One region of the Pseudomonas sp. 273 genome, then DNA from elsewhere that is predicted to be linked to it. Evidence: riboswitches for the same ligand, from Rfam matches in the RefSeq annotation. Region 1 holds a riboswitch; each other region holds the start of a gene.

Region 1 (3,200 bases):
TCGACGCCGGGCAGGTCGCACTTGCTGATCACCCCGATCAGCCGCTTGCCGGCGTGGATGTCGAGCAGCCCGGGCGGCAGCCGGCATTCCAGCGAGTCGGCGGGGTGCACGTAGACCAGGGTGTCGACGTCGTCGGTGCTGGTGATCAGCGCGCGGTACAGGCGCGGGTGGCTGACGAACTCGCCGGGGGTATCCAGCGCGCCGCTGGGGTCGTATTCCAGCGCCTGGGTCTTGCGCGCCGCCGCGGGGTTGCCGCACAGGGCGTTGAACAGGGTGGTCTTGCCGGCGCCGACGCCGCCGACCAGGGCATACCGCTGCGCGCTCATCATCAGCTCCTGGTCACCGGGCAGACGCTGTAGTCGAGCAGCCGGCCGAGGGCGGCGCAGGTCTGCGCCAGCGCCTCCTCCACCGCGCCGACGCTGCCGTGCAGCACCAGGGCGCCGCTGAAGCGGTCGAGGAAACCGATGTTCACGTTCGCCGCCTTGGTGGCGAAGTCGCCGGCGATCATCGCGGTCTCGCCCGGGGTCAGGGTCATGATGCCGATGGCCTCGGCCCCGGGCACGCCGATCTTGCTCGCCAGCTCCTCCTGGGGGTGCGCGATCAGGTGCGCCAGGGTCACCTGCTTGCCTGGGACGAATTCCTGGATGATGCGCTCTTTGGACACGTGCTCTGCTCCTCTAACTGCTTAGGAAGCTAACAAGTGCCAGGACGGCGGCCCTATCAAAATCCGGCAAAGTTTTCCGCCGCCCCGCAAGACCGGAAAACTCCTACGAGAAACCGCTGGAACGCCCGCAGGACGCCGCATCGACGGTTTCCCGCCGAGGCCTGCGACCCGCGGCCGACGCCGTGCTGAGTGACTTTGTCGCAGCCGGCGGGAGGCGTCCGGGCACAGGCTGGGCGCAGCTATGGCGGTGGCGGGGAGTAGGGGAAAGGGGCATCTGACAGACAGGTTCCGCATCGGCCCGACTTGCCCGGCCGGGGCGTTGTTCGTAAGGTGCGCACGTTTTCGTTCGAGGTAACGGGAAGCAGGTGAAAGACCTGCGCTGCCCCCGCAACGGTAACCGACCGCAGGCCCGCGCCTGCCGCGCTCCAATCCGCCACTGTGCGCCACGCATGGGAAGGCCGGGAGCGTGCGAGTCGGCAGCCCGGAGACCGCCCTCGACACGCACGACAGGTGTTGCGGAGGGCCGCACCGTCAAGCGCGGCCCCTCCCGCCCTTGCCCAGCCCTCCTCGAAAGTCCACTTTTGAGGAACCCATCGATGAAACTTTCCCGTCTCGCCCTGGCCGCCGCCGTGCTGCCCGCGGCGGCCTTCGCCACCGACGATGCCGAACAGGCCTACCAGCTGCCGTCGATGGTCATCACCTCGGCGCGCCAGGCCGAACCCCGCGGCCAGGCTACCTCGGCCAACACCGTCTTCACCCGCGACGACATCGAGCGCCTGCAGGCACGCAGCGTCCCCGAGCTGCTGCAGCGGGTGCCCGGCGTGCAGCTGAGCAACGCCGGCGGCCTGACCAGCTACTTCCTGCGCGGCACCAACCCCGGCCAGACCCTGGTGCTGGTGGACGGCCAGCGCATCGCCTCGGCGAGCAGCGGCATCGCCCGCCTGGACTACCTGAACGTCGACAACATCGAGCGCGTGGAAGTGACCCGCGGCCCGCGCTCGGCGCTGTACGGCGCCGACGCCATCGGCGGGGTGATCCAGATCTTCACCCGCCGCGGCGAAGCCGGCCTGCACCCGCAGGTGCGCCTGGCCGCCGGCAGCAACGGCACCTTCCAGCGCAGCGCCTCGCTCGCCGGCGGCGACGAGCGCACCCGCTTCGACCTGGGCGCCAGCCTCGACGAGAGCCGCGGCTACGACTACACCCGCGACAACGTCGGCGCCGACAGCGACCACGACGGCCAGCGCAACAAGGCCGTGCACCTGAACCTGGACCACCGCCTGAACGAGGACTGGAAGGCCGGCTTCAGCCTCAACGACCAGCGCGGCGACAGCGAATACGACGACGCCTACAGCTACGCCCCCGCCGAGCCCCACGACGAATTCCGCGTCAGCAGCTACAGCGGCTACCTCGAAGGCCAGCTGACCTCGATGTGGAACAGCCGCCTGGAACTGGGCCGCAGCTTCGACCGCAACAAGGCCGTGGGCGCCGCCGAGGTGTGGAACAACGGCACCCTGGAAACCACCCGGCATTCCGCCAGCTGGTTCAACCGCCTGCAGTTGGATGCGCGCAACCAGCTGGCCCTGGGCGCGGACTGGTACGAGGACCGGGTCGACGGCAGCACCGCCTTCGCCGAGGACAGCCGCACCAACCACGCCTTCTTCGCCCAGCACAGTTTCAAGGGCGAGGCCTTCTCCACCGAGCTGGGCCTGCGCCACGACGACAATGAGCGCTACGGTTCGCAGAACAGCTGGAACGCCGCCTTCACCCTGCCGGTGGGCGATAGCCAGAGCTGGATCGCCAGCTACGGCGAGGGCTTCCGCGCGCCGACCTTCAGCGACCTCTACTACCCCGGCGCCAGCAACCCGGACCTTGCGGCCGAGACCTCGAAGACCTACGAGCTGCAATGGCGCGGCGACTTCGCCGGCACGCATCTTGAGGCCGCGCTGTACCGCACGGAAGTGGACGACCTGATCGCCTGGGACAGCGCCAGCAACCAGCCGCAGAACATCGCCAAGGCGCGCATCGACGGCTTCGAGGCCAGCCTGGCCCGCGAGGTCCTCGGCTGGCAGGCCAACCTCGGCCTGAGCATCATCGACCCGCGCGACCGCGACACCGGCCACACCCTGCCGCGCCGCGCCCGGCGCACCCTGAGCCTGGACCTGGACCGCCAGTTCGGCGCCTTCGGCGTCGGCGGCACCTGGCGCGCGCTGAGCAACAGCTACGCCGACGCGACCAACCAGGACCGCCTGGGCGGCTACGGCGTGCTCGACATGCGCGGCAGCTGGCAGTTCAGTGAAACGCTGCGCTGGGACCTGAAGCTGCAGAACCTGCTGGACCAGGACTACGCCCGCGCCAGCTACCAGCGCCCGACCGACCCCATGGGCTTCCCCAGCGAGACCTTCCACTACAAGGAAGCCGGGCGCACCGCGCTGCTGGCGTTGACCTGGACGCCGGAGTTGTAGGTATCGGCCCATGCAGGAGCGCGCCCTGCGCGCGATTTCGCGGGCAGGGCCCGCTCCTACAGGTTGCCGTGAGG
Region 2 (3,200 bases), 3.3 Mb from region 1:
CCTCGCCGCCGCTCATTTCCTCGCGGCGCACGCCCAGGCTGGGGTGCCAGTTCGGCAGCAGGTCCACCTGCGGGCGCAGTTGCGCGTACAGGGCGTGGGACTCGGCCTTGTCGTTGTCGATGATGAGGACATCGTCCTGGCCCTTGTACCACTGGTTGTCGCTGCCGAAGACCAGTTCGTGGCCGCCGGCCAGGCGCGCCTTGCCCTCCAGCTGCGCACCCCAGTCGGTGAAGCCCCAGTAGTCGTTGTGGTTGAGCACCCGGGTGCCGCCGCCGGCGAGGTTGTAGATGCGCGTGTAGCTTGTGTCCCAGTCGTTCAGGTGGGCCTTGGCGAACCAGCTGAAGTCCTCGCCCAGGTGCTGCTCGAAGGTGGCGGTGGCGATCTGCTGGATGCGGTCGTTGGTGGTGTGGCGGTTGTCGGCCGGGCGGGCGTAGTCCAGGTCGGCGTCGGCGTACTGGTAGAACAGCTCCAGGCGCGAATCGCCGCCGAAGGCCTGGATGGCCTTGGCGCCGAACACGTTGACGTCGTAGGAGCGGCGCTTGTCGCTGACGGTGGCGGTCATGTCCTGCTCGCGGAACGGCTTGTAGCCGTCGGAGCGGTTGTGGCTGACGTAGGCCAGCAGGCCGAGGTCGCCCAGGCCGTTCTCCAGCACCTTCTCCACGCGTGCGTCGCCGCTGCGCCCGCGGAAGCTGTCCAGGCCCAGGTTGGCCTCGCCGGAGGCCTCGCGACTGCGCGCGCTGCGGGTGACGATGTTGATCACCCCGGACACCGCCTGGGTGCCGAACAGCAGGCCCTGGCCGCCCTTGAGCACCTCGATGCGCTCCACCGCGGCGGTCGGCAGGGTGTCCAGGTAGAGGCCGCCGTACAGGCGGTTGTTCAGGCGCACGCCGTCCAGCAGGATCAGGGTGTCGTCGTTGCGCCCGCCCAGCAGCGAGTAGGTGCCGTAGTCGAAGGGGCCGTTCTTCGGCGCCACGAATAGCCCCGGCACGTACATCTGCAGCACGCGGGTGACGTCGGCGCTGGGGCCGGCGCGCTCGATCCGTTCGCGCTCGATGACTTCGAGCCTGCTGCCGTAGCGGGCCATCTCGGCGACGGTGGTGGACTCCACCGAAGGGGCGCTGACGATTTCGTCCTGCAGCCCCAGGGGCGCGGCATGCAGGCAGGGGCTCAGGCACAGGCCGGCCAGCCACAGGGCGCGCCGGGGTACGGATTCAGGGAAGGGGAAATGCAAGGTGATCGCCTCGAAATGGGAATTTCGCAGGCGGCGCAGCGAGTTCCGGCGCGGGCGCGACCGGAATCCGGCTCACGCCCGCCCACCGCGGGTTTGCCAACAACGCTCCAGGCCGGTCTCCGGGCTCGCGAGGATCGTGGAGCATCCGCCTTCCCATGCCGGAGCACAGTGGCCTCGTGGATGCCCCGCTCGCTTACCGTTGCGGGGGCAGCGCCGGACTTGCCGCCAAGGGCGACGCACCGGCTTCCCGTTTCACCTCGCGCACGGCGGCACGAGGCACCTGGAACGGCGGGCATCTGACCACCTGGGCGGCGGAGCGTCAAGGGCGGCCCTTTACAGCATGCTTCCGCGCCGGGGCGCAGCCTGTGATGGCCTCCCTGCCGTCGTGGAAGCTTTCCGCTATCATCGGCGGACCTTCCCGACGCTCGAAAAGGACTGCCCATGTCGGTTTCTTCCCTGGTGCTACTGCTCGTCCTCGCCGTGCTGTTCTTCGGCGCCATCGCCATCTACAACCGCCTGGTGAACCTGCGCGCCCGCTACCGGAACGCCTTCGCGCAGATCGAGGTGCAGCTCAAGCGGCGCTACGACCTGATCCCCAACCTGGTGGAAACTGCCAAGGCCTACCTCAAGCACGAGCGGGAAACCCTGGAAGCGGTGATCGCCGCGCGCAACGCCGCGGTGGCCGGGCTCAAGGCCGCCGCCAGCCAGCCCGGCGCCCCCGCGGCACTGGCCCAGCTGGCCAACGCCGAGGGCGCCCTGGGCGGCGCGCTGGGGCGGCTCAACGTGACCCTGGAAGCCTACCCGGACCTGAAGGCCTCGCAGAACATGCAGCAGCTCACCGAGGAGCTGTCGAGCACCGAGAACAAAGTGGCCTTCGCCCGCCAGGCGTACAACGACGCGGTGATGGAGTACAACGCCTACCGCCAGTCGTTCCCCGCCGTGCTGCTGGCCGCCAACTTCGGCCACAAGGCCGACGCCGCCTCGCTGGAGTTCGCCGACAGCCAGCAGATCCAGGATGCGCCCAAGGTCAGCTTCTAAGCGCTGGCCGGCCCTATGAACTTCTTCCAGCACCAGGACCGCGCCCGCCGCCAGACCGGGCGGCTGATCCTGCTCCTGGCCATGGCGGTGACCTGCCTGGTGACGCTCACCAGCCTGGTCCTGGGCTGGCTCTGGCGCCATATCGGCGAGCCCGCCAGCCACTGGACCTCGCCGCAGCGCCTGCCCGACCTCGAGCTCTACCTGTGGGTGGCCCTGGTGGTGGTCGGCGTGGTGGTGCTCGGCGCCTGGTACAAGCACCGCCAGCTGCGCCTGGGCGGCCGCATCGTGGCCGAGCGCCTGGGCGGCCGGCTGATCAACCTGGACGCCCGCGACGCCGACGAGCGCCGGGTGCTCAACGTGGTCGAGGAAATGGCCATCGCCTCGGGCGCCCCGGTGCCACCGGTGTACCTGCTGGAGGATAGCGGCATCAACGCCTTCGCCGCCGGCCTGACGCCGCGCGATGCGGTCATCGGCGTCACCCGCGGGACCATCGGCCTGCTCAGCCGCGACGAGCTGCAGGGGGTGATCGCCCACGAGTTCAGCCACATCCACCACGGCGACATGCGCCTGAACACCCGCCTGGTGGCGCTGCTGCACGGCATCCTGCTGCTGGGCCTGATCGGCGAGACCATGGTCCGCGGCCTGTGGGACAGCCACACGGCCGACGACGTCGCGCGCATCCGCGTGCAGCGCAGCAACGCCGGCAACGACGCCGGCTCCGGCTCGGCCCTGGGCTTCATCGCGCTGGCCTTCGTCGCCGGCCTCTGCCTGTGGGTGCTGGGTTCGCTCGGCACCTTCTTCGGCAGCCTGATCAAGGCCGCGGTGAACCGCCAGCGCGAGTACCTGGCCGACGCCTCCGCCGTGCAGTTCACCCGCAACCCGGCCAGCATCGCCGGAGCGCTGAAGAAGGTCGGCGGCTACGGCTCGCTGC
Region 3 (3,200 bases), 1.9 Mb from region 1:
TCGCCGCCTGCAGGTGGGTGCGGTAGAACAGCAGCGCCGCCACCGGCCAGTCGGCGTTCCATTCGGCTTGCCAGTGGTCGAGCGTGGCGGCGGCATGACGGGGATGGTGCAGCGCCACCCGGGGCAGGGCGCGCGGTTCCTCCCAGGGGTAGGCGCGGCCCAGGTAGCGGCTGGCCAGGTTGGCGAAGAACTGCCGGGCGTTGTCCAGGCCGCCCTGGCGCAGGTACTGCCAGAGGCGCTCGGCTTCGGCGGGGGCGACGGTGCACAGGGCGGTGAGTTCCGGGTCGGGCTTGTCGTCGCCGGGGACCAGGACCAGGGTGGCGCCGCGCTCGGCCAGGGCCACCAGTTGCTCGATGCCGTAGCGCCAGTAGCCGACGCCGCCGTGCACCGAGATCAGGATGACTTTCGCGTGCCGCAGCACCTCGTCGACGTAGAGGTCCACCGAGGCGTGGTTCTGCAGCTGCATGGGGTTGGCCAGGCGCAGGCTCGGGTAGTCCGCCGGCAGTTCGCGGGCGGCCTCGGCGAGCAGCGCCAGGTGCGAATCGCCGCTGCAGAGGATGACCAGCTCGGCGGGCGTCTGGGCCAGGTGGGCGATGCCGTCGTCGGGGACGAAGCCGCCGGGTTGGGTGCGCAGCAGGTGCATGGTACGGCCTTGGTCGAGGGCTGTGCGTAGGAGCGAGCTTGCTCGCGAACAAACCCCGCTGCGGGGCCATTCGCGAGCAAGCTCGCTCCTACGAAGGGCATCAGGTCAGTGCGGTGCGCAGTTCGTTGGCGATGCTGGCCTGGTCGAGTTCCTGGCCGATCACCACCAGGCGGGTGGCGCGGGTTTCGTCGCTCAGCCACTTGCGGTCGAAGTGTTTGTCGAAGCGCTTGCCGACGCCCTGCACCAGCAGGCGCATGGGCTTGCCGGGGATGGCCGCGAAGCCCTTGATGCGCAGCACCGCGTGGCGCTCCACCAGTTGCTCGAGGGCGTCGAGCAGGGCGCGCTCTTCCACTTCCGGCAGGTCGACGTGGAAGGAGTCGAACTCGTCGTGGTCGTGGTCCTCGTGCCCTTCATGGTCGTGGTGGGTCGGGCGGCTGTCGATGTGCAGCTCGGCCTCGGCGTTCAGCCCCAGCAGCACCGACAGCGGCAGCTTGCCGGCGCTGGCCTCGATGATCTTCACCGCCGGCGGCAGTTCCTCGGCGACGTGGGTGCGCACTTGCGCGAGGGTGTCGGCGTCGAGCAGGTCGGCCTTGTTCAGCACCACCAGGTCGGCGCTGGCCAACTGGTCTTCGAACAGTTCGTGCAGCGGCGATTCGTGGTCCAGGTTCGGGTCCTGCCTGCGTTGCTCGTCGACCTGCTCGGGGTGGGCGGCGAAGGTTCCGGCGGCCACCGCCGGGCTGTCGACCACGGTGATCACCGCATCCACCGTGCAGGCGTTGCGGATTTCCGGCCACTGGAAGGCCTGCACCAGGGGCTTGGGCAGGGCCAGGCCGGAGGTCTCGATGAGGATCTGGTCGAGCTCGCCGCGGCGCGCCACCAGCTCGCGCATCACCGGGAAGAACTCTTCCTGCACGGTGCAGCACAGGCAGCCGTTGGCCAGTTCGAAGACGCGGCCCACGGCTTCTTCTTCGCTGCAGCCGATGGAGCATTGCTTGAGGATTTCGCCGTCGATGCCCAGTTCGCCGAACTCGTTGACGATCACCGCGATGCGGCGGCCTTCGGCGTTGTCGAGCATGTGCCGGAGCAGGGTGGTCTTGCCGGCGCCGAGGAAGCCGGTGACGATGGTGACGGGGAGCTTGGCCAGGGTTTGCATGGTCGCCTCTGCGCTGCGATGGCGGGAGGCAGGGGCGCGCGCACGGAGGTTCCGCGCGTCGGAAGCCGCCACCGGATCACCCCGCCCGGTTGTGGTAATGCTGGTTCGAGGCAGGTCTCCTGGCTCACGATCCGGCTTGCGCCTGGCCTTCGCCTTCCCGCCCGTGGGCAGTGGCATTCGAAGGGGTTTGGATCATTCACAGTTGCGGGGGCAGCCGTGGCCTTGACCACGTTCCCTCTTAGCTCCGGCGCCGGGCCGGAGAACCTCGAAGCGGCAAAGGCTACGCAGTGCCCGGCGGGTGGTCAATCGCCACCGGGCCGGTTGACGCTCTGCCTGGGCCGTGCTGTGCTGCCCGGCGATTGCCCGAGGAAGGATCGCCCGCGTGATACTGGTTGCCGGACTGGGGTGCCGCCGTGGCTGCGGCGCCGACGAACTGCTCGCCCTGCTGCGCGCCTGCCTGCGCGAGGCCGGCCTCGATGAGGCGGCTCTGAATGCCCTGGCCAGCAGCGAGGCCAAGGCCCTGGAAGGTGGCCTGCGCGACCTGTCGCGGCAACTTCGTCTGCCCCTGGAACTGCTGGATGCGCAGCGCCTGGCGCCTTACGAGCAGCGCCTGACTTCCACTTCCGAGCGGGCTCGCCAGGTCACCGGCAGCGCTGGCGTGGCTGAGGCTGCCGCCCTGGCACTGGCCGAAGCGCTGGCTGAAGGCCCGGCGCGGCTGGTCGTGCCCAAGCGGCGCAGCGCCAACGCTACTTGCGCGCTGGCCATGGCTCCCTACGGGCTGGGGTAGACTTGCGCCTTTCCCGATCCGAAGCGAAACGCCCATGACGGTCTATTTCATCGGCGCCGGCCCCGGCGATCCCGAGCTCATCACGGTCAAGGGCCAGCGCCTGCTGCGCAGCTGCCCGGTGATTCTCTACGCCGGCTCGCTGGTGCCCGAGGCGGTGCTCGAAGGGCACAGCGCCGAGGTGGTGGTGAACACCGCCGAGCTGCATCTGGAGCAGATAGTCGCGCTGCTGGCGGAGGCCCACGCGAAAGGCCAGGACGTGGCCCGCGTGCATTCCGGCGACCCTTCGCTGTACGGCGCCATCGGTGAGCAGATCCAGCACCTGCGCCGGCTCGGCATCCCCTACGAGATCGTCCCCGGGGTCACCGCCACCGCCGCCTGCGCCGCGCTGCTGGGCTGCGAGCTAACGCTGCCGGACGTGTCGCAGACGCTGATCCTCACCCGCTACGCCAGCCGCACGAAGATGCCCGAGGGGGAATCCCTGGGCGACCTGGCGCGGCACCGGGCGAGCATGGCCATCCACCTGGGCGTGGGGCAGCTGGAGAAGATAGTCGCGGAGCTGTTGCCGCACTACGGCGCGGACTGCCCGATCGCGGTGATCCACCGCGCCAGTTGGCCGG
Region 4 (3,200 bases), 2.7 Mb from region 1:
GCTGAAGTGGCGCATGTCGCGGCGTTCGGCGATGGCGCGGTAGATGGCCGCGCGCTCCTCGGGGCTGTAGGCGTGCTCGGTCATGGGCGGAAGATCGCGGTGGCGGCCATCGGGTTCGACGGCAGGTAGAAGTGGATGTAGGACGCGGTCAGGCGGCCCAGGCGGAACACCGCCTCGGCCACCGGCTTGGCGTTCGGGCAGCTGCCGCGCAGGGCCGGCTCCAGGCCGGTGTCCAGCAGCGAGTGGTGGAAGGTGTGGCCGCGCAACGGGCCCTCGGGCAGCTCGACCTCCTGCAGGGCCAGGGCGGCCAGGCGCTTCTGCAGGGTGGCGCGGCCGGGCAGCAGGCCGAGCAGTTGGCCGCATAGGCCATTGGCGTCGGTCAGGCCGTCGAGCAGGTAGAGCATGCCGCCGCACTCGGCCAGCAGCGGCTTGCCGGCGGCGTGATGGGCGCGGATGGCAGCGGCCATGGCGCGGTTGTTCTCCAGTTGTGCCAGGTGCAACTCGGGGTAGCCGCCGGGCAGGTAGAGGCTATCCACCTCCGGCAGGCATTCGTCGCTGAGCGGGGAGAAGAAGCACAGCTCGGCGCCCAGTTCGCGCAGCAGGTCGAGGTTGGCCTGGTAGAGGAAGGCAAAGGCGGAATCGCGCGCCACGCCGATGCGCACGCCGGCCAGGGACGGCGGCACCTCGCGCGCGGCCGGCGCCGCGAAGCTCACCGGCGGCGGCAGGTCCACCGCGCTGCTGGCGGCCAGGGCATCGGCGGCGGCGTCCAGGCGCGCATCCAGGTCGGCCAGCTCCTCGGCCTGCACCAGGCCCAGGTGGCGGCTGGGCAGCTCCAGCTCGGCGCTGCGCGGCAGCGCGCCGTACCAGCGGATCCACTCCGGCAGGCTGTCGCGCAGCAGGTCGCTGTGGCGCTGGCTGCCGACGCGGTTGCCGAGCACCCCGGAGAACGGCAGGCCCGGCTGGTAGGTGGCCAGGCCCACGGCCAGGGCGCCGAAGGTCTGCGCCATGGCCTGGCCGTTGATCACGCCCAGCACCGGGACGTTGAAGGTGCGCGCCAGGTCGGCGGCCGAGGGCGTGCCGTCGAACAGGCCCATCACCCCCTCGATGAGGATCAGGTCGGCCTCCCCGGCCGCCTCCCACAGCAGGCGCCGGCTCTGCGCCTCGCCGACCATCCACAGGTCGAGCTGGTGCACGGGCGCGCCGCTGGCACGGGCGAGGATCATCGGGTCGAGGAAGTCCGGGCCGACCTTGAACACCCGCACCCTGCGCCCCTGGCGCGCGTGCAGGCGGGCCAGGGCGGCGGTGACGGTGGTCTTGCCCTGCCCCGAGGCGGGAGCTGCGATCAGCAGCGCCGGGCACTGGCGCGCTTGCGGCATCAGAACTCCACCCCTTTCTGCGCCTTGATGCCGGCCTTGAAGGCATGCTTGACCAGGCCCATCTCGGTGACGGTGTCGGCGGCCTCGATCATCCCCGGCTGCGCGGCGCGGCCGGTGACCACCACGTGCTGGTGCGCCGGGCGCGCGGCGATGTCGGCGAGCACCGCGTCCAGTTCCAGGTAGCCGTGCTTGAGGGCGATGTTCAGCTCGTCCAGCACCACCAGGCCGATGGCCGGGTCGGCCAGCAGTTCGCGGGCGATGCCCCAGGCCTGCTGCGCCTTGTCGATGTCGCGCTGGCGGTCCTGGGTCTCCCAGGTGAAGCCCTCGCCCATCACGTGGTAGCGCACTTCCTCGGGGAAGCGCCGGAAGAAGGCTTCCTCGCCGGTGCTGGCGGCGCCCTTGATGAACTGCACCACGCCGGCCCGCATGCCGTGGCCGAGGGCGCGGGCGAGCATGCCGAAGGCCGAGCTGCTCTTGCCCTTGCCGTTGCCGGTGAGCACCAGCAGCACGCCGCGTTCGTCCCGGGCCTGGGCGATCTTCTCGTCGACCACTTCCTTCTTGCGCTGCATGCGCGCGCGGTGGCGCTCGTCCTTTTCCGGGGTCTCGCTCATCGTTCTGTCTCCTGGCCGCGGACGGCCGTGCTCGCGGCGCCGGGGCACCGTGGCTGATGGGGCATGCGGGAGTGACGAAGGAACGCAGCCGGGCGGCGCGGGGCCGGGGCTGGAGGGGAATTGCTCATCTGCCTGATCGCTCCACCGCTCTCACCCGCGCGGCTAAAAACCGGGATGACGCGGGGCGATCGGAGCGCGGCCTGGGCAGCGCCCGACGGCTTCCGGCGCGTCGTCGTCGCTACGGGCCGGTCTCCGGGCTCGCGAGTGGAGGTCCTGGGACTTCCCCGGCCGCGCCTTCCCATGCCGTTGGCACAGTGGCTGTTGCGACCGCGTGACTCGCCTACCGTTGCGGGGGCAGCGCCGGAATGACCGAAAAGGCTCGGTTCCACCGGCTTCCCTGTTTCACCTTCAGCCATGACTGAAGGCACCTGTAGCAGGCGCGCAGCTTAGAGGCTGGTGGGGTGGCCGGTCAATCGGCGGCGGCGATGGGTCGCGCCGCCGGCGCCGGCGTCGCGGCCGGGTCCTGGCGGCACCAGCGCAGCCAGATGAACTGCAGCTGGACCAGGGTGGCGCGGGCCAGTTCGCGGTCCTCGGCCGGCAGCCGGTGGTCGCCCTCCAGGGCCTGGAACAGCGCCACGCTGGCCGCATCCAGGGCCTGCTCGCGGCCGGCGCGCGGGCCACCGGCGAGCAGCAGGTCGTGCAGGCGCAGCAGGTAGGCGTCGCGGGCCCGCCGTACGGGGCCGCGGGCCGCGGCCAGGCGCGCGCGGAGGAACAGCAGCTCGTCGCCCAGGTCCAGCGCCAGCAGGCCGCCGCGCCAGCGCGCACGGCGTTCGGCCGGCAGGTTCCTGTAGAACTGCGCCAGGCGCAGCAGGCGGTCGGCGCTGCGGCCGTCGAACCACACCTCCGCCACCGGCAGCGGGCCGCGGGTGAGCCGCGCCAGGTCGACGAGGATGGCCGCCAGCACGCGGCGGTAGTGGCGCTGCCCCGGCGCCAGGCGCACCAGGTTGAACACCAGCACGGCGAAGGCCACGCCGACCACCGTGGCCAGCGCCGAGTTGAGGAAGTGGCCGAGGTCGTAGCTCATCGCGTTGCTCGGCCCGATGTTCTTCACATAGAAGATGCAGAAGGACGAGGCGATGGCGGCGATGGCGGGCCGCGTCATGCACAGCGCGGCGATGAACAGCGGCACGCCCAGCACCAGGGCCAGCGCCGG

What was found. Region 1 has a riboswitch for cobalamin ahead of PKO50_RS01585 (TonB-dependent receptor). Riboswitches for the same ligand answer to the same signal wherever they lie in the genome.
Region 2: linked by a shared signal. The riboswitch ahead of PKO50_RS20670 (TonB-dependent receptor) and the one ahead of PKO50_RS01585 (TonB-dependent receptor) in region 1 are both predicted to bind cobalamin.
Region 3: linked by a shared signal. The riboswitch ahead of cobW (cobalamin biosynthesis protein CobW) and the one ahead of PKO50_RS01585 (TonB-dependent receptor) in region 1 are both predicted to bind cobalamin.
Region 4: linked by a shared signal. The riboswitch ahead of cobO (cob(I)yrinic acid a,c-diamide adenosyltransferase) and the one ahead of PKO50_RS01585 (TonB-dependent receptor) in region 1 are both predicted to bind cobalamin.

What each region holds. Positions count from the first base shown of each region.
Region 1 is NZ_CP116775.1:334,383-337,582, reverse strand. It holds gene PKO50_RS01595 (EutP/PduV family microcompartment system protein) at 1-326, opposite strand, end outside; gene eutS (ethanolamine utilization microcompartment protein EutS) at 329-664, opposite strand; cobalamin riboswitch at 976-1,176, shown strand; gene PKO50_RS01585 (TonB-dependent receptor) at 1,261-3,126, shown strand.
Region 2 is NZ_CP116775.1:4,549,115-4,552,314, forward strand. It holds gene PKO50_RS20670 (TonB-dependent receptor) at 1-1,177, opposite strand, end outside; cobalamin riboswitch at 1,324-1,530, opposite strand; gene PKO50_RS20675 (LemA family protein) at 1,673-2,269, shown strand; gene PKO50_RS20680 (M48 family metallopeptidase) at 2,285-3,200, shown strand, end outside.
Region 3 is NZ_CP116775.1:5,933,687-5,936,886, reverse strand. It holds gene cobN (cobaltochelatase subunit CobN) at 1-643, opposite strand, end outside; gene cobW (cobalamin biosynthesis protein CobW) at 744-1,796, opposite strand; cobalamin riboswitch at 1,888-2,079, opposite strand; gene PKO50_RS27115 (cobalamin biosynthesis protein) at 2,179-2,583, shown strand; gene cobM (precorrin-4 C(11)-methyltransferase) at 2,618-3,200, shown strand, end outside.
Region 4 is NZ_CP116775.1:5,125,462-5,128,661, forward strand. It holds gene bluB (5,6-dimethylbenzimidazole synthase) at 1-84, opposite strand, end outside; gene PKO50_RS23315 (cobyrinate a,c-diamide synthase) at 81-1,376, opposite strand; gene cobO (cob(I)yrinic acid a,c-diamide adenosyltransferase) at 1,376-1,987, opposite strand; cobalamin riboswitch at 2,213-2,434, opposite strand; gene PKO50_RS23325 (FUSC family protein) at 2,457-3,200, opposite strand, start outside.